Regions from separate parts of the Nocardia sp. NPDC059240 genome, predicted to be linked through region 2. Evidence: predicted binding sites of a transcription regulator. Region 2 holds the regulator's gene; the other holds the start of a gene.
The links. The regulator HspR, encoded in region 2, represses chaperone genes until heat shock. The targets are predictions, from matches to a motif close to ANNTGAGTNNNNNNNACTCANNT.
Positions count from the first base shown of each region.

Region 1: a site for HspR is predicted at 6,212-6,234, ahead of lon (endopeptidase La). Genes of this name have one in related genera too.

Region 1 covers NZ_JBHZAC010000005.1:423,386-432,289, reverse strand. The annotation lists gene ACFXHA_RS20775 (alpha/beta fold hydrolase) at 1-565, opposite strand, end outside; gene ACFXHA_RS20770 (TetR/AcrR family transcriptional regulator) at 619-1,182, opposite strand; gene ACFXHA_RS20765 (alpha/beta fold hydrolase) at 1,184-2,035, opposite strand; gene ACFXHA_RS20760 (DUF5808 domain-containing protein) at 2,140-2,343, shown strand; gene ACFXHA_RS20755 (AraC family transcriptional regulator ligand-binding domain-containing protein) at 2,388-3,413, shown strand; gene ACFXHA_RS20750 (DUF4267 domain-containing protein) at 3,414-3,782, opposite strand; gene ACFXHA_RS20745 (NIPSNAP domain-containing protein) at 3,799-4,122, opposite strand; gene ACFXHA_RS20740 (DMT family transporter) at 4,268-5,212, shown strand; gene ACFXHA_RS20735 (MarR family winged helix-turn-helix transcriptional regulator) at 5,255-5,719, shown strand; gene ACFXHA_RS20730 (hypothetical protein) at 5,739-6,203, opposite strand; gene lon (endopeptidase La) at 6,458-8,842, shown strand.
Region 2 covers NZ_JBHZAC010000005.1:141,876-150,779, reverse strand. The annotation lists gene dnaK (molecular chaperone DnaK) at 1-1,446, shown strand, start outside; gene grpE (nucleotide exchange factor GrpE) at 1,443-2,075, shown strand; gene dnaJ (molecular chaperone DnaJ) at 2,142-3,320, shown strand; gene ACFXHA_RS19495 (heat shock protein transcriptional repressor HspR) at 3,320-3,712, shown strand; gene ACFXHA_RS19490 (globin domain-containing protein) at 4,221-5,390, shown strand; gene ACFXHA_RS19485 (FAD-binding oxidoreductase) at 5,400-6,185, opposite strand; gene ACFXHA_RS19480 (FAD-binding oxidoreductase) at 6,229-7,389, opposite strand; gene ACFXHA_RS19475 (NADP-dependent oxidoreductase) at 7,548-8,525, opposite strand; gene clpB (ATP-dependent chaperone ClpB) at 8,761-8,904, shown strand, end outside.

The DNA.
Region 1 (8,904 bases), 280 kb from region 2:
CGGCCGACAGTGCGCCGGTGTACGGGCTTTCCCGGAAGGCGCGGCGGCGGGTGAACCAGTAGCGCACGGTGGCCCGGGCCAGCCAGCGCGGCGTATGCCAGTGCTCGAGGGCCTGGATCACAGCCTCGGGCGCGGCACGGTCCAGGCGGGCGGCCGGGCCGAGTCTGCCGTGCAGCACGGTCGATTCGGTCAGCGGATTCATGGCGACCGCCGCACGGATCAGCTCGGGATGCTGCCGGGTGGTGTTCAGGGTGATCGCGCCGCCCAGGCAGTTCCCGATCAGGCTGACATCGGTGAGCTCGTGCTCGACCAGGAAACGGTGGATCAGCTCGGTGTACCGCGCCAGCGTGAAACCACCCGCCGGGTCGTCGGTCAGGTTCTTCGCCGAGCTGCCGAAGCCGGGTAGATCGAGCGCGTAGACCCGGTATTGCCCTGCCAGCGCATTGATCTGGGGCATCCACACCACGTGCGCCGCGCCCGCGTGATGCAGCATGACCACCGGTGGTCCGCTCTCGCCACGACGTAGGTAGGCGATCCGGACACCGTCGCACTCGTACTCTTCCATGGCACCCCAACACCCTCGTTGTCAGTGTTGGGTTCATGGTCCCGCAAATCGGTTCAGGCCGAGCCGATTTCGGTGAGGCCGCGATCCAGGAAGCGGATCATCCAGTCGAAGCTGTCCTCGGCGTCGTTGCTCCATTGGAAGCCGTCCGCGGCCTGCAGGGTGGCGAAGCCGTGGAACAGGCAGCGCAGCGTGCGCTGGGCGTGCACCATCTCGTCGGCGCCGATCCCGTAGCCGTGCAGCACCGCCGCCATCGAGTCCAGCACGCGCGAACCCGATTGCAGCAGTGGATCATCCGGTCCGGTGAACTTCGCGCCGACGGTCGCGCTGTAGCGGCCCGGATGCTCGACCACGTAGTCGCGGAAGGTGTTCGCGAAGGCCGCCAGCGCGGCGCTGCCGGATTTGCCGTGCATGGCGTCGCGAACCTGCTGGTCCACCTCCGCCATGGCCAGCGCCGCGATGCCGTGCTGCAGGTCGGCGAGGCTCTCGATGTGCTTGTACAGCGAGGGGGTTCGCACCCCCAGCCGCTGTGCCAGCGTGCCCAGGGCCAGATTGCCGAAACCGACCTCGTCGGCGAGGGCGGCCCCCGCGGCGACGACGTCGGTTCGGCTCAGGCCCACCCTAGGCAAGGTTTTCCTTCAGGAAGGGCAGCACCAACTCTGCCACCTGGTCGGCCTTCTCGAACTGCGGGTAGTGGCCGGTGCCGGGGACGATGGCGAGGCTGCCCAGTCCGGCGGGCAGGGCGTCGACGATGCGCTTGCCCTCGGCCTCGGGGCTCGGGAAGTCCGGGTCCGCGCCGCCCATGATGACGAGCACGGGCTGGGTCACGTTGGGCACCTGGGCTTCCGCGTCCGCGGGGGTCGACTTGCCGGTCTTCATGAACTCGGCCATCCGGCCCGGCTCGGCCAGCTTGGCGGCGACCTCGGCGAGGTACTCGTCGCGGTCGGCCGGGTTGGACGGCATGGCCACCTTCAGGTACTTCAGCCACTGGCCGACGCTCTTCAGCATCATGGTGGCCATCAGCGGGATCATGCCGCTGCGGTGCCGCGAATTGGTGAAAAGCGCTGCCACGTCGACCTTCTGGGTCAGGGTGAAGGGGTTGATCTCCACGACCGCCCGCACCAGGTCCGGCCGCAGCGCCGCGGCGATGGTGACCGAGCCGCCCGAGAGCGAGTGCCCGATCAGGATGGCGGGCTCGCCACCCAGCTTCTCGATGACGGCCAGCAGGTCGTTGGCGACGTCGGTGCGGCTGATGGCGGCCTTGCCGGTCTCCGACGCCCAGTCCAGGCTCGACTCGCCGTGGCCGCGCATATCGGTGTTGATCACCCGGTAGCCGGCGGCCACCAGCAGCGGCATCAGGTGCTTGTTGACATTTCGGTCGATGCCCATGCCGTGCGACAGCACGACCAGCGGGCCCGTTCCGGCCTCGTCGTACGCGATCCGGCCACCTGCGATGTCCACGTACTCGGTCATGTCGTTCTCTCCCTAGCGAGTGAAGCTAACTGCGATAGCCATAAAGCTAATCGCATTAGCTGTAGCCGTCAACCCCTACGCCGAGATTCGTCTACTGTGAGCCTATGACCAGCGAAAACGACAAGGAACCCCCCGCCCCCGAGGGCACCTGGGCCGGTATCCCGTACGACTGGCGACGCCCCACCCGCGAGCGTGTCCGCGCCCGCTGGTGGAACCCCGACGACCCCCGCTTCCTCACTCCTAAGAGCTTCGGCTGGGGCTACAGCTTCAACCTCTATCGCCTCTTCCACCCCCGCTCGAACCGATAGGCAAGCCCCGGGAACAACGGCATGAAGTCCTTGTTCAAGGGGATATGAGGTCAGCGCTCGCGAATACCGTGTCGTCCCTGGTGCTTCGGGTCGTGCTGGACGCGGCGGAACCCGCCGGGGTGTCGGGGCCGCAGTTGGCGCATATCGGCGGACTGGATCGATCGCTGCTGCCCTATGACCGGACGCGGATCCCGACCGCGGATCTCTACCGGTTGTGGGAGGTCCTGGTCCGAACGGGTGGCCGGGAAGTGGGAGTGCGGGCGGCCGCCGCGGCGGAGTTCGGGCGACTGCACGTGTGGGACTACCTGATTAGCAGCGCCCCGACGCTGGCGGACGGCTTCCGCGACGCGGCCCGATTCAGCGCGGCGATCTGTGATCCGTCCGTCGAGTTCCGGGTCGTCGAGGACGGCGACCAGCTGCAGGTGACCTATGTCGACACTCCGAGCGGCGATCCGGTCGACCAGGTGCATCGGGAGTTCGCCCTGGCCGTGGCCGCGCGGCGGGCGCAGGAAGGCTTCGGGAAGGCGGCGACGCCGGTGCGGGTGGACTTCGCCCACCCCGCGCCGCCGCATCGCGAATACCTGGTGCGGGCCTTGGGGACCGACAACATCCACTTCGGGCAGCGTTCGGACGCACTCACTTTCCTCAACGCCGGATCGGCGCGTGAATCTCACCGGTACGACCCGCAATTGCGCGAGATCCTGCACTTCTACGCGCAGGCGCAGATCGACAAGGTGCGCACCGAGTCGTCGTGGCTGGACACCTTCCGCACCACGCTGCGCGAAGCGTTCTGCGTCACCGCCGAAGGCCCGGTCACCCTCGAAGGGGTCGCCCGCCGGCTGGCGTTGAGCGGCCGCACCCTGCAACGCCGCTTGGACGAGCAGGGCACCTCCTGGCGCATCGAACTCGAAACCGCGCGGCACGAATTGGCGGTCACGCTCCTGCACGATCCAGCGCTGTCGGTGCAGTCGATCGCCCGCCGCCTCGGCTACCGCGACCAGCAGACCATGGCCCGCGCCTTCCGCCGCTGGACCGGCCGCTCCCCCAGCGCTTTTCGCCGATCGCTCTGATCACGCCGCCAGCAGCACACCGGCGCCGATCAGCATCACCACGGCGGTGGCGTGATGCACACCGAAGGCAATCGCCTTGGGCCCGCCGCTGCGGAGCACATTGATGCCGTCGATGAGCGGAATCACGGTGCCCGCCAGCATGAACCAGCCCAGCGCGTGAGTGGAGGCGGTAATCATCAGCGCCACGGTGATCGCGCCGAGGCCCAGATCCCGTCCGCCCTTGATCGTCATATAGGGCTCGAGTCCGGCGACCTCCGGGATGCCGTAGGAGGTGGCGGCGGCCTTCGGCGCCAGTAGCGCGCGAGCGCCGATCAACAGGAGGAGGGCGCCGGTGAGTCCGGTGATGGCGTAGCCGATGGAACTGAGCATGGTGTGCGGTCCTTCTTCAGAGCAGGGCCGAGCCGGGTGAGGGCGTCAGGCGGGTGGAGGTGACGGCGAGAATGGCGGATACGTCGAAACCCGCCATATCGCTGCGCAATTCGGGGCTCCGCAGGTAGCGTTCGGCGACTTCGGCCGGGTCGACGCCGGCGGCGAAGGACAACAGTGCGTAGAGCCGATAGCCGTCGTCGGTATTGGTCCAGATCCCGTGTGCGCCGATGCCGTACGCGAGGAAACTGACCAGGTGGCGGGGGTAGTGGATGCGTCGATACGTGTCGAGCGCCTCGGCGGTGGCGAGGGTGTAGACCCTGAGTTCATAACTGCGTGACATCAATCCGACGGTAGGAGTCGGGATCGCGTTGCCAGCGGCCGATTCACGACGAGCACAGTGCAATTGCCGCCATCGGCGGCTCGAGTCCGGATCGCGGCGTGTTCTGCCCCCCTGGCTGCCGAGTCGGCACGCATACGTTCGGTTGATGAGAAGCCGGATCGCCGATGGGATCGCGCAGCCAGCCTTTGTTCTGATGTGGAGTAGCGCGTTCATCGCGGGGATCATCGGGGTGGGTGCGGCGCCGCCGATGGTGGTGTTGCTCGGGCGGTACGCGATCGCGGGGCCACTGCTGCTGCTGTACGGCCTTGCGGTGCATGCGGTCTGGCCGCGGGGACGGGAGCTGCGGCATGTCATGGTCGCCGGGCTGCTCATGCAGATCGTGCAGTTCGCGGCCTTCTACTCCGCCATGGGCGAACACGTCTCGGCCGCGGTGATCTCGCTGGTGCAGGGCTTGAATCCGGTTGTCATCGCACTGTTTTCGCGGGTCCTCGGCGAGCACATCAGCGCCCGCCAGTGGGTCGGATTCGGCATCGGCGGGATCGGCATCGCGCTGGCCGTCGGCGGCCAGTCGCACTTCTCGTGGCTCGGCCTGCTGCTCTGCGTCATCGGCCTGCTCGGCCTCAGCCTCGGCACCGTCTACCAGAAGAGGTTCAGCCCCACCGTGGACAGCCGGGCCGCCACCGCTGTCCACCAGCTGATCAGCGCACCCTTCGCCGGACTACTGGTGTTGCTCAGCGGCAATATCCACATCAACGACCCCGGCCGCTTCGCGATCTCACTGTCCTGGATGATCGTCATCAACTCCATCGGCGTATTCCTGCTGTTCAACGCCATGCTGCGCCGCTGGGACGCCACCCGGGTCGGCAAACTCTTCTTCGCAACCCCCGCCACCACCGCAATCCTCGCCTGGCTGTTCATCGGCCAACCCCTGCACGCCCTGACCATCGCCGGCCTCGGCGTCGGCGTGATCGGCATGATCCTCGCCGCCCTGAAGCCGCACACCGCCGAGCCCGCACCCACCGCCGACCCGGAACTCGAAGGTTCCCAGGACCCCACCGCGCAGACCCCGCTCGAGCAGATCCGCCTCTGAGCATCGCGCCCCGGAAAATAGTTGCCATGTACAGTTTCGCGCGTGTCCGATGCCGAGAGTGATGTGCGGGCCAACGCCGGTTATCTGGTGTGGCGGTTGTCCACGCGGTGGCGTGCCACCATGGATCGCGTCCTCGCACCGCACGGACTGACCCAGGCCCAATATTCGGTGCTCGCACCGCTTTACGGCCTCACCCTCGACGGTTCCCGGCCGAGCCAGCGGCAACTGGCCGATGTCACCGGCCTGGACGCCGTCTATATCTCGAAGCTGGTGCGGGCGCTCGAGGGGCTGGGGCTGCTCACCCGCACCACCAGTGCCGCCGATCCGCGAGCGGTCGAACTCGCGCTGACCGAGCGGGGAGTCGATACCGCGGCGCGGACGATCCCGCTCGTGCGCGACCTGCGCGACCGCTTGACCGCGCCGCTGGGCGGCAATGACGGCGGGCGCACCGCGGAGCTGACAGCCATGCTGCGCGCGCTCCTCGATGCGCCCGAGGGTGACGAATAACCCTGCGGCTAGCGCACTCTCACAATTCCTGCCCCATCCGGAGCTTGTTCGCCCGTTCGATGACCGAGCTCAGCACTCGGTGCGCGGTGGCGAGTTCCTCCGGGTCCGACCCGCCGAAGATCGGCCTGGTGAGGGGCCCGACCGTCTGCATCAGCCGCCCGAGTTCCGCGCGACCCTCGGGTGTCAGCTGAACCGGACCCGCCTCGTCGAGACCGCTTCCACTGAGAAATCCCTTGTCCCGCATTCCGGCCAGCAGCGTCGCCGCGCCGGCCGCGTCGATGCCGAGTTGGCGCTGCCCGGCCAGATATTCGTGCAGCTCGGCCGGTGTGGGGTACGGCCCGCGGACTGCCACCGCGCGCAGCACGGCGTATTCATTGGCGGTGATGGTGAAGCCGCTCGCGACGAGCGTCGCCTCGAGCAGGGCGGTGACCGCCCCTTCGGCCTCGGCGATGTCCTGTCCGGTGAGTGTGGGTGCGGTTGTCATGGCGGAACTCCTGAGTGCGACGGAATCTGCGTCGGTTTTTACTTTACTTGGAAACTATGTCCATGGAAGCTATATTCCTGACCAGCGGATTTCAGACATTCGCAGTGTTCACCCCCGGCGAACAGCGGGCTGGAACAATCGGTATACCCCCGAGGTTGACAAGGTAACGCTCAACCTTGGAAGGGGTCGAAGACGTGACTACACCAACGAACCTGCCGGTCCTGTTCCTGACCGATCCGATCGTGCTCCCCGGCATGGTCGTGCCGATCGAGCTGGACGAGTCGTCGCAGGCCGCCATCGATGCCGCCCGCGCGGGCAAGGTCAACCAGGTGCTGGTCGCGCCTCGCCTCGATGAGGGGTACGCCAGTTACGGCGTCGTGGCCACCATCGAACAGGTCGGCCGGATGCGCGGCGGCGCGCCCGCGGCGGTGTTGAAGGCGGAGAGCCGGGCCAAGATCGGCCACGGCGTGACCGGGCCGGGCGCGGCGCTGTGGGTCGAGGCCGAACCGGTCGAGATCCCGGCGGCCGACGGACGCACCAAAGAGCTTGCGGCCGAATACAAGAAGCTGGTCGTGTCGGTCCTGCAGCGCCGTGAGGCGTGGCAGGTCATCGACGCGGTCAATCAGATGAACGATCCGTCCACGCTGGCCGACGCGGCCGGCTGGGCCTCCTACCTCAGCAATGAGCAGAAGCGCGAAATCCTGGACACCCCGGATCCTTTCGCGCGACTGACCAAGCTGATCGAGTGGACCACCCAGCACATCGCCGAGACCGAGGTCAGCGAGAAGATCAGCGAGGACGTGCGCGAGGGCCTGGAGAAGACCCAGCGCGAGTTCCTGCTGCGCCAGCAGCTCAACGCGATTCGCAAGGAGCTGGGCGAGGACGAGCCGGACGGCGCGGAGGACTACCGCACCCGCGTCGAGAACGCCGACCTGCCTTCGGACATCAAGGAAGCCGCCCTGCGCGAGGTCGGTCGCCTGGAGCGTTCCAGCGATCAGAGCCCGGAGACGGGCTGGATCCGCACCTGGCTGGACACCGTCCTGGAACTGCCGTGGACGGTGAAAACCACTGACTCCACCGATGTTTCGGCCGCCCGCGCCCAGCTGGACGCGGATCACCACGGCCTGGACGAGGTCAAGGACCGCATGGTCGAGTACCTGGCCGTGCGTTCCCGCCGGGCCGCCCGCGGCCTGGAGGTCGTCGGCGGACGCGGTTCCGGCGCGGTGCTGGTGCTGGTCGGTCCGCCTGGTGTGGGTAAGACCTCGCTGGGTGAATCGGTGGCACGGGCCCTGGGCCGCAAGTTCGTTCGCGTCGCCCTGGGCGGCGTGCGCGACGAGGCCGAGATCCGCGGTCACCGGCGCACCTACGTGGGCGCGCTGCCCGGCCGCATCGTGCGCGCCATGAAGGAGGCGGGATCGATGAATCCCGTTGTCCTGCTGGACGAGATCGACAAGGTCGGCAGCGACTTCCGCGGCGATCCCGCGGCGGCCCTGCTGGAGGTGCTGGACCCGGCGCAGAACCACACGTTCCGCGACCACTACCTCGACCTGGATCTGGACCTGTCGGACGTGCTGTTCATCGCGACCGCGAACGTGCTCGACACCATCCCCGGCCCGCTGCTGGACCGCATGGAACTGATCAGCGTGGACGGCTACACCGAGGCCGACAAGGTGGCCATCGCCCGCGACTTCCTGATCCCGCGGCAACTGGAGCGCAATGCTCTTACCGCCGAGGAGGTCTCGATCACGGACGAGGCGCTGCGCGAAGTCGCCGCGAACTACACCCGGGAAGCCGGCGTGCGGCAGATGGAGCGGCTGATCGCCAAGGCGCTGCGCAAGGCGGCGACGAAGCTTTCGGAGTCGGCGGATATCGCGGATACCGAAAGTGTGATCAGCAACGGCGAATTCGTGCCCGAGGGTCTGGGCTACGAGAAGGACCTGGGTTACGAGGCCGAAACCCCGTCGGCCACCGGGAAACTGGTGATCGGATTGGGTGACCTGAAGGACTACCTGGGTCGTCCGCGCTTCACCCCCGACGGGGTGGAACGCACCGCGGTCCCCGGTGTCGCCACGGGCCTGGCCGTGACCGGCGCGGGCGGTGATGTCCTCTACATCGAGGCCAATTCCGCCGACGGCGATCGTTCGCTGACCCTGACCGGTCAGCTGGGCGACGTCATGAAGGAGTCCGCGCAGATCGCCCTGACCTACGTCCGCTCCCACCTGGAAGAGATCGGCATCGAGCCGAGCGTGCTGGATCGCAATATCCACATCCACTTCCCGGCGGGCGCGGTGCCCAAGGACGGTCCGTCGGCGGGCGTCACCATGGTCACCGCCCTGGTGTCGCTGGCCCTGGGTCGCCAGGTCCGCGCGGATGTCGGCATGACCGGTGAGGTCACGCTGAACGGACGGGTGCTGCCGATCGGCGGCGTGAAGCAGAAGCTGCTCGCCGCCCAGCGCAACGGGCTGAAGACCGTGTTCATCCCGGCTCGCAACGAGCCGGACCTGGACGAGGTCCCGGCCGAGGTGCTGGCCGCCCTGGATGTCCGCCCCGTCGCCGACGTGGCCGAGATCCTGGCCTACGCCATCGAGCCGGTCGCCGAACCGGCCTATGACGGGCGGCAGCTGAGCGCGACCGCGTAAGTCGCTCGAAAAGGGGCCGTGCGTGTTCTCAGAACACGCACGGGCCCGTTGTTTTTTCGCCC
Region 2 (8,904 bases):
AAGGAAGCCGGACAGATCGCGGGCCTCAACGTCCTGCGCATCGTCAACGAGCCGACCGCGGCCGCGCTGGCCTACGGCCTGGACAAGGGCGACAAGGAACAGACCATCCTGGTCTTCGACCTCGGTGGCGGCACCTTCGACGTGTCCCTGCTGGAGATCGGTGAGGGCGTCGTCGAGGTCCGCGCGACCTCCGGTGACAACCACCTCGGTGGCGACGACTGGGACGAGCGCATCGTCTCCTGGCTGGTCGACAAGTTCAAGGGCACCTCGGGCATCGACCTGACCAAGGACAAGATGGCCATGCAGCGTCTGCGTGAGGCTGCCGAGAAGGCCAAGATCGAACTGTCGTCCTCGCAGTCGACCTCGATCAACCTGCCCTACATCACGGTTGACGCGGACAAGAACCCGCTGTTCCTCGACGAGCAGCTGACCCGCGCCGAGTTCCAGAAGATCACCTCCGATCTGCTGGACCGCACCCGCAAGCCGTTCCAGTCGGTCATCAAGGACGCCGGCATCTCCGTCGGCGACATCGATCACGTTGTGCTCGTTGGTGGTTCGACCCGTATGCCCGCCGTGTCCGACCTGGTCAAGGAACTGACCGGCGGCCAGGAGCCCAACAAGGGCGTGAACCCGGACGAGGTCGTCGCCGTCGGCGCCGCTCTGCAGGCCGGTGTGCTCAAGGGTGAGGTCAAGGACGTCCTGCTGCTCGATGTCACCCCGCTGTCGCTGGGTATCGAGACCAAGGGCGGCGTGATGACCAAGCTCATCGAGCGCAACACCACGATCCCGACCAAGCGCTCGGAGACCTTCACCACGGCCGACGACAACCAGCCGTCCGTGCAGATCCAGGTCTTCCAGGGCGAGCGCGAGATCGCCTCGCACAACAAGCTGCTCGGATCGTTCGAGCTGACCGGCATCCCGCCGGCCCCGCGCGGCGTGCCGCAGATCGAGGTCACCTTCGACATCGACGCCAACGGCATCGTCCACGTGACGGCCAAGGACAAGGGCACCGGCAAGGAGAACACGATCAAGATCCAGGACGGCTCCGGCCTGTCCAAGGAGGAGATCGACCGCATGGTGAAGGACGCCGAGGCGCACGCTGCCGAAGACAAGCAGCGTCGCGAGGAGGCGGAGACCCGCAACCAGGCCGAGTCGCTGGTGCACCAGACCGAGAAGTTCATCAAGGACAACGAGGACAAGGTCCCGGCCGACGTCAAGACCAAGGTCGAGGCGGCCATCGCCGAGGCGCAGGAAGCGTTGAAGGGCACCGACATCGGGGTCATCAAGACCGCGGTGGAGAAGCTCGCCACCGAGTCCCAGGCGCTGGGTCAGGCCATCTACGAGGCCTCGGCCGCCGATCAGGCCGCCCAGGGCAACGGTGACGCGCCGCAGTCCGACGACACCGTCGTGGACGCCGAGGTCGTCGAGGAGCCTGAGAAGAAGTGACGAACCAGAACCCGGAACCAACCATCGATCCGGCAGAGTTCGAGGGACGCTTCGCAGCGACGGGTGAGGTCTTCGAGGCCGCGGCGGATTCCGCCGCGGCCCTCGGGGCCGAGGGTTCTCCCGAAGCCGGCGCGGACGTCCTCGCCGACGCGATCACGGCCGAATTGGCCGAGCGCACCGCCGATCTGCAGCGTCTGACGGCGGAGTACGCCAACTACCGCCGCCGTGTCGAGCGTGACCGCAAGGCCACCATCGACAATGCCAAGGCGACGGTCGTGAGCGAACTGCTGCCGGTGCTCGACGATCTGGATCGCGCCCGCGCGCACGGTGACCTCGACAACGGGCCGCTCAAGTCGGTCGCGGACAAGCTGGTCACCGCCCTGCAGAAGCAGGGCCTCGAGGAATTCGGGCTGGAGGGCGAGCCTTTCGACCCGACCCTGCACGAGGCCGTGCAGCACGAGGGCAGCGGGGTCGACCCCGTGCTCGCCCTGGTGATGCGCAAGGGTTACCGCTTCGGCGATCGCGTGCTGCGGCACGCGCTGGTCGGCGTCACCGACGGTGTCGCGGATCTGGCTGCGGCGCAGCCGGATACGCAGAACGCTGGCACCGATGCCGCTGGCACTGAGTAATCACCTACCGACGCCTTCGGCGTCATCGACAGCAATGTCATCGACAGAGAAAGGAGGAGATGCCCGGTGAATCGAGAGTGGCTCGAGAAGGACTTCTACAAGGATCTGGGTGTTTCCTCCAGCGCCACCCAGGACGAGATCAAGAAGGCCTATCGCAGGCTGGCCCGTGACCTGCACCCGGACAAGAACCCCGGGGACAGCACGGCCGAGGATCGGTTCAAGGCCGTCAGCGAGGCGAATGCCGTGCTGTCGGATCCGGAGAAGCGCAAGGAGTACGACGAAGCACGAAAGCTGTTCGCCGGCGGCGGTTTCGGCCGCGGCGGGTTCACGCCCGGGGCCGGTTACGGTCAGCCGGGCGGGTTCTCCGGCGGCGAGTTCAACCTGGGTGACATCTTCGGTCCCGGCGCTAATGCCGGGGCTGCCGACGGTGGTCTCGGGGATCTGCTGGGCGGTCTGTTCAATCGGGGCGGCACCCGCACCTCGTCGCGTCCGCGGCGCGGTTCGGATGTCGAGACCGAGACCACCCTGGGCTTCCGCGAGGCCGCCCAGGGCGTGACCGTTCCGCTGCGCATGACCAGCCCGGCCGCCTGCACCACCTGCCACGGCAGCGGCGCCAAGCCGGGCACCAGCCCGCGAGTGTGCCCGCACTGCAACGGCTCCGGTGTGGTCAGCCGCAATCAGGGCGCGTTCGGCTTCAGCGAGCCGTGTGAGGACTGCCGGGGCACCGGGTCGATCATCGACGATCCGTGTGTCGACTGCCGTGGCAGCGGCATCCAGAATCGGACCCGCACCATCACCGTGCGCATTCCCCCGGGCGTGCGCGACGGGCAGCGGATCCGGCTGGCCGGTCAGGGCGAGGCGGGTCTGCGCGGCGCGCCGCCGGGCGACCTGTTCGTCACCGTGCACGTCAGCCAGGACAAGGTGTTCGGCCGCAATGCCGACGACCTGACCCTGGTGCTGCCGGTGTCCTATGCCGAATTGGTCTTGGGTACCACGGTTTCCGTGCCCACCCTGGACGGCCGCGTGGGCGTCAAGGTGCCGCCGGGCACCGCCGACGGCCGGACCCTGCGGGTGCGCGGGCGCGGTGTGCCCAAGCGCGACGGCGGCGCCGGTGACCTGCTGGTCACCGTGAAGGTCGCGATCCCGCAGAAGCTGGATGACAATGCTTCCGAGGCGCTGCGACGCTACGCGGAGGCGGAGAAGACCAGCGGGTTCGATCCACGTGCGGGATGGGCAGGTGCGTAATGAGTTCCGATCCGAAGAAAACCGAGGCTCAGTACTTTCTGATCTCGGTGGCCGCGCAGCTGGCGGGCATGCACGCCCAGACGCTGCGCACCTATGACCGACTGGGTCTCGTTTCGCCGCAACGCACTTCCGGCGGTGGACGACGGTACTCCGATCGGGATGTGGAGCTGCTCCGCGAGGTGCAGCGCCTGTCCCAGGACGAGGGCGTGAACCTGGCCGGCATCAAACGGATCATCGAACTCACCAACGAGGTCGAGGCATTGCAGCATCGGGTGAGCGAGTTGACCGCCGAGGTGGAAAGGCTGCGGGCCGGGTACCGGCCCGCGCATCTGACCCCTCAGCCCAGCACGGCGCTCGTGGTCTGGCAGCCCCGGAATCGGCGTAAGTCGTAGCAGGACAAGCGCATAACGAAGGCGGTGCCCCATCGGGGCACCGCCTTCTGCCGTTCGCCATGATGCGATTGTTGCGGGCAATGTGCTGAGTTGCCCTTGGGGACTGTGGGATTAGCGAAGTTCTTTATGCTGGTTAATTAAAAACAGACCGGTAGGTTATTTATTCCTACCATTAACGAGTTTTGTCCGTATGCTGCAGGGGAATTCGATGCATGCACGGTTGCGGTGGGATCGCTGTTTTCCTGAGTCTTGCAAAACGGATCTGACAGGATCGACGTCCGAAAACCCGTGTCATTCGGCGTTTTCCAGTTGAACAGTCTGTTTTGGCCTCTTAAACCCCGCAACGTTCACGTTTTTGAGGATAAAAGGGCGTGTTATTGAAACGTCCCGTTCCGTTGCTGGCTAACCTCGCCTACACTTGCTGAGCAACGGCTGCTGTCGAGTGTCCCGCAGCACTTCACTCGCCGGTCACGCCTGCGTTCGATTGCGAAATGGGGTTGTGACACAAATGGATTCGCGCACCGTCGCATTGATAAGAACAACGTTCAAGGCGGTAGCTGCGGAGGACGGTGGCCCCGAAAAGCTCGCGCGATCGTTCTACGCCATCCTCTTCACGGAGTACCCGCAGGTTCGCGATTTCTTCCCCGCCGCCCTGGACGCCCAGCGCGACCGGCTGGTGAAGGCCATCGCCTACGTGGTCGACCGGCTCGAGGAACCCGAGCGGCTGCTGCCCTTCCTGGCCCAACTCGGCCGCGATCACCGCAAGTACGGTGTGGTGCCCGATCACTATGCGGCCGTGGGGAAGTCACTCAAGAGCGCGCTCGAGGCGTACGCCGGCACCGAGCTGTGGACCGACGAGATCGGCCGCGCCTGGGACGAGGGCATCGGTGTCATCGCCAACACCATGATCACCGCCGCCGACCAGGAGACCACCCCGCCGGTCTGGACCGGCACGGTCATCGAACACCGGGAAGTGCTGCGCAATCTGGCCGTCGTGCGGCTCAAGCTGGATCAGCCCATGCAGTACGCGGCCGGGCAGTACATGAGCGTGCAGATCCCGTCCCGCCCGCGCATGTGGCGCTATCTGTCGCCCGCGATTCCCGCGAATGCCAACGGCGAGCTGGAGTTCCACATTCGCGGCGTCACCGGCGGCTGGGTCAGCCCGGCCATGGTCGGGCACACCCGGGTCGGCGAGCAGTGGCTGATCGGGTCACCGCTGGGCGGTCTCGGCGTGCCCCGCAATACCCGCCGCAAGATGCTCATGATCGGCTGCGGCACCGGTATCGCGCCGCTGCGTGCGCAATTGATGGCCATGACCGCGCGCCGCTCCAACCCGAAGGTGGATCTGTTCGTCGGCGGGCACTACCCGTGCGACCTCTACGATCTCGAGGTGCTCAGCCAATTGGCCTGCGCCAACAAGTGGCTCACCGTGCATCCTGTGACCGAGTCCACCGAGAACCCGTGGTGGCACTTCGACAATTCCGACGAGTCCCGGGAGTTCCCGGGACTGGAGCCGCGGCAGGTCGGCCAGATCGGCAAGATCGTGGCGAGCCACGGGGCGTGGGAGGACCGCGACGTGCAGATCGTCGGCGCACCGTCCATGGTGCAGACCACCAAGTTCCGGTTGATGGCCGCGGGTACTTCCACCGACAACATCCGCCACGACCCGCTGTTCTAGGAGGCGGCTCTAAAAGCCTTCGTAGCGAATGGATTCCGCGGGCGCGCCGATCGCGACCAGTTGGTCGATGGTGTTGCGGACCATCGCCGCGCCGCCGCACACCAGGATCTGGTGGTGGTCGAGCGGCCCGAAGCGTTCGGGGATGTCGGCGATGCTGCCCGGCATCATCTCCTCCGGACGGAAGCCGACATCCACCCGGCACTGCTCGTACCACGGATCGACCAGGCCCGGGTCCTCCTCGTCCTGCACCACGGGAATGACCGTGAGCCAAGGCATTTCACCGGCCAGCAGGTAGAGCATGTCGGCGGCGTACAGGTCGCGCGGATAGCGCCCGCCCACGAACAGGTGGGTGCGCGGCGGTTCGGCGCGGCGCGAGACATCCAGCAGCAGCGCACGCAGCGGGGCCAACCCGACCCCGTCGGCGATCATCACCACATCGGTGGTCTCCGGTTCCACGGCCAGCCAGCCCGCGGGCGCGCCGATCCGCCATTCGTCGCCCGGATGCGAGTCGGCCACGATGGACCCGCTGCACCAGCCGCCCGGCACCGTCCGCACATGGAATTCCAGCTTGCCGTCCAGTGACGGCGGCAGCGCGGAATACATGCGGCGCACCATGTTCGGATGCTGCGGCGTGCGCACCTCCACCGACTGCCCGGCCGCGAACGGCACGAACTCCCCGATCAACCGCACGACCGTGGTGTCCTCACGCAGCCGGTGCGCACCGACCACCGTCGCGGTCCACTCGGTCTGCTCGCCCAGCGACAGCGGGCCGGTCTCATCCGGGCCGATCGTCAACGCCTACTCCTCATCGAAAAGCCTTGTACCGCACCGGTACCGGTTACACCGGGTCCGAACTGATGGCCGAATCCGGGGTGCCCACCGCGTAGAGCGCGCGCCTGGTGTCCGCGATCATGCGGGCCGATCCCGCGATCTGGATCTGGCGGTCCGCCCAGGTCCCGAAGCTGGCCACCACCGCGCCCAGATTGCCGATCAGGCGGCGGTGCATGCCGAACGGGGTCTCGGCGGGCGGGTACGGGTGCCACCACGGGTTGGTCTCGTTCTCGCAGACCGGGATCACGGTGAGCCACGGATTGGATTGCGAGAGCTGCCACATGTTCTCCACATCATAGAGATCACACGGGTAGCGGCCGCCCATGAACAGGTGCACGCGCGGATTGATGCCGCGGCGGCCCATCTCGATCAACTGCGCCCGCAACGGCGCGATGCCGGTGCCGGAGCCGATCATCAGGACATCCTTGCGGCGGCTCAGATCCACATGCAGCCCGCCCAGCGGGGCCGCGATCATCCAGCGGTCGCCGACCTGCGTCTCGTTCACAATGGCCGGGCTCACCCAGCCGGTGCGCACCTTGCGCACATGGAATTCGATCTCGCCGTAGGGGTTCGTGGGGATCGCCGGGGACAGGTAGCGCCACATCTTGGGCCGCTGCGGAATCGCGATCGGCACGTACTGCCCGGCCTGATACGGGATCGGGGTGTCGGTCTGCAGCCGGACGATGGCCAGATCGTCCACCACCCGCCGGTGCCCGACCACCGTCGCCTCCCAATACGGTTGCGACTTATCGGAATTCGCGCCGATGGCCATGGACGCCGAGATCAGGATGGTGATGTCGCGCCAGCCCGCCTCCAGCGGCCGCGACCAATTCGCCGACCCGTTGTAGCTGCGGAAGGCCGAGAGCAGGGCGCGCCCGGCGATGTCGTAGTGCGCCGCCTCCACCCCGTACTTGCGGTGGTCGCGCGCGAGTTGCTCCAGGAAGCGCTGGGCACGATCCCAGTCCTCCAGGTTGTCGAGCACGAACTGGATGGCCGTGGCCAACCGTTTGGGCTGCATGTCCATGGCGGAGGGGAAAAGTTCCCGCAAGGCGGGGATCTCCGCGAAAAGATGACCGTAGAACGCGCTGATCAGCCGTTCGGGCCCGTTCGGGGCCTCGACGACTGTCCGAAAGTTTGCGCGGACCAGCGCTGCAGAACGCGCATCCACGACGTCGAGCTTCCCTTCCTTCGGAACAAACCCCGGAACGCCTGCTGCCAGGCGGACCTCCGCGTCAAGTATCCCTGAAAAGTTGGTGGTCGCACGGATATAGCGGAGGGCCGGTCGTTTTGTGTAACTCGAGGTTCAAGTGACGGGCCCGCGGCGGCTCAGATGACGAGCACCGTCTTGCCTCGTGCGCCGGGCGCGCCGATGACGTCGGCGGCCTCCGCGAGCGGGGGCATATTGCGGATCGGGACCATCAGGTCGCCGTTGCCGACCAGGCGCAGCAGTTCGCGCAATTCGGTGGCGCCGCCGTGGGATTCGAGGTTGCCGCCTTGAAGGCCGCGCGCTTTCAGATCGTCCTCGTCGGCGGACCAGATGGTCGAATAGGCCGCGCCGCCCGCCTTCACCAGGCTCGCGTTGTCGGCGAAAACCGTCGGCGGGGAGACCAGATCGAAGACCACGTCGATGCCGCCCGGATCGGTGATCCGCACCGAATCCGCGATCGACAGCTCCGAACTCTCGGCGTGCGTGGGCGAGTCGGTGACGGCGATCCGGCCGTAGTTCACCACCTCGGTCGCGCCCAGCCGGATCATCCGATCGGTGTCGTCGGGGCGGGCGGTGGCGATGACATGCGCCCCGGCCAGCGCACCCAACTGCACCAGGTACGACCCGACCCCGCCGGACGCGCCGACGATCAGCATCTTCTGCCCGCCGCGGACCCCGGCCGCGTGCATGAGGTCCAACGCGGTGATGCCGGCGGTCGGCAGCGCAGCCGCCCGGATCGCGGTGACCTCGTCCGGGAGTTTGGCGATGGCGCTGTCGCGCGGGACCACGATGTATTCGGCGAAGGTGCCGTGCCCGACCGGCGGGATCAGGAACTTCCCGACCACGCGTTCACCGATCTCGAAATCGTTCACCCCCGAACCGACCGCGGTGATGGTGCCCGCGCCGTCGGTGCCGGGAATCAGCGGAAAGTCGTGGGGCAGTTTGCCGTCCAGGAAGCCGTCGATGATCCGTTTGTCGAAGGGGTTCACTCCCGCCGCTTCGATCTGGATCTGGATCTGACCCGGTCCGACCTCGGGGACGGGCATGTCGGCGAGCTCCGGCTTGCCACCGAATTCACGGACGACGATCGCGCGCATAGAACTCCTTCACGTGGCGCCATCTCTGAAAGGGGTTTCAGGGGAAGCCCCTGAGAGTTCCGAGAGTTGGCTGGCGATGAGCAGGTGTGATGCGTCAACGAATGCGCCCATCGTACGCGTAGCGTAGGAAACGGCCTCGGACTCTTTACCTGGCGTCGAAAACTGGTCAGACTTGAGCGGAACAGACTCAACTTCTACCGCGTTGTAGTCAGCAACGACTAGTAGGAAGGTGACAGTGGACTCGTTCAATCCCACCACCAAGACCCAGGCGGCGCTGACCGCCGCACTCCAAGCGGCCTCCGCCGCCGGAAACCCGGAGATCCGTCCGGCGCACTTGCTGGTGGCGTTGCTGGATCAGACCGACGGCATCGCCGCCCCC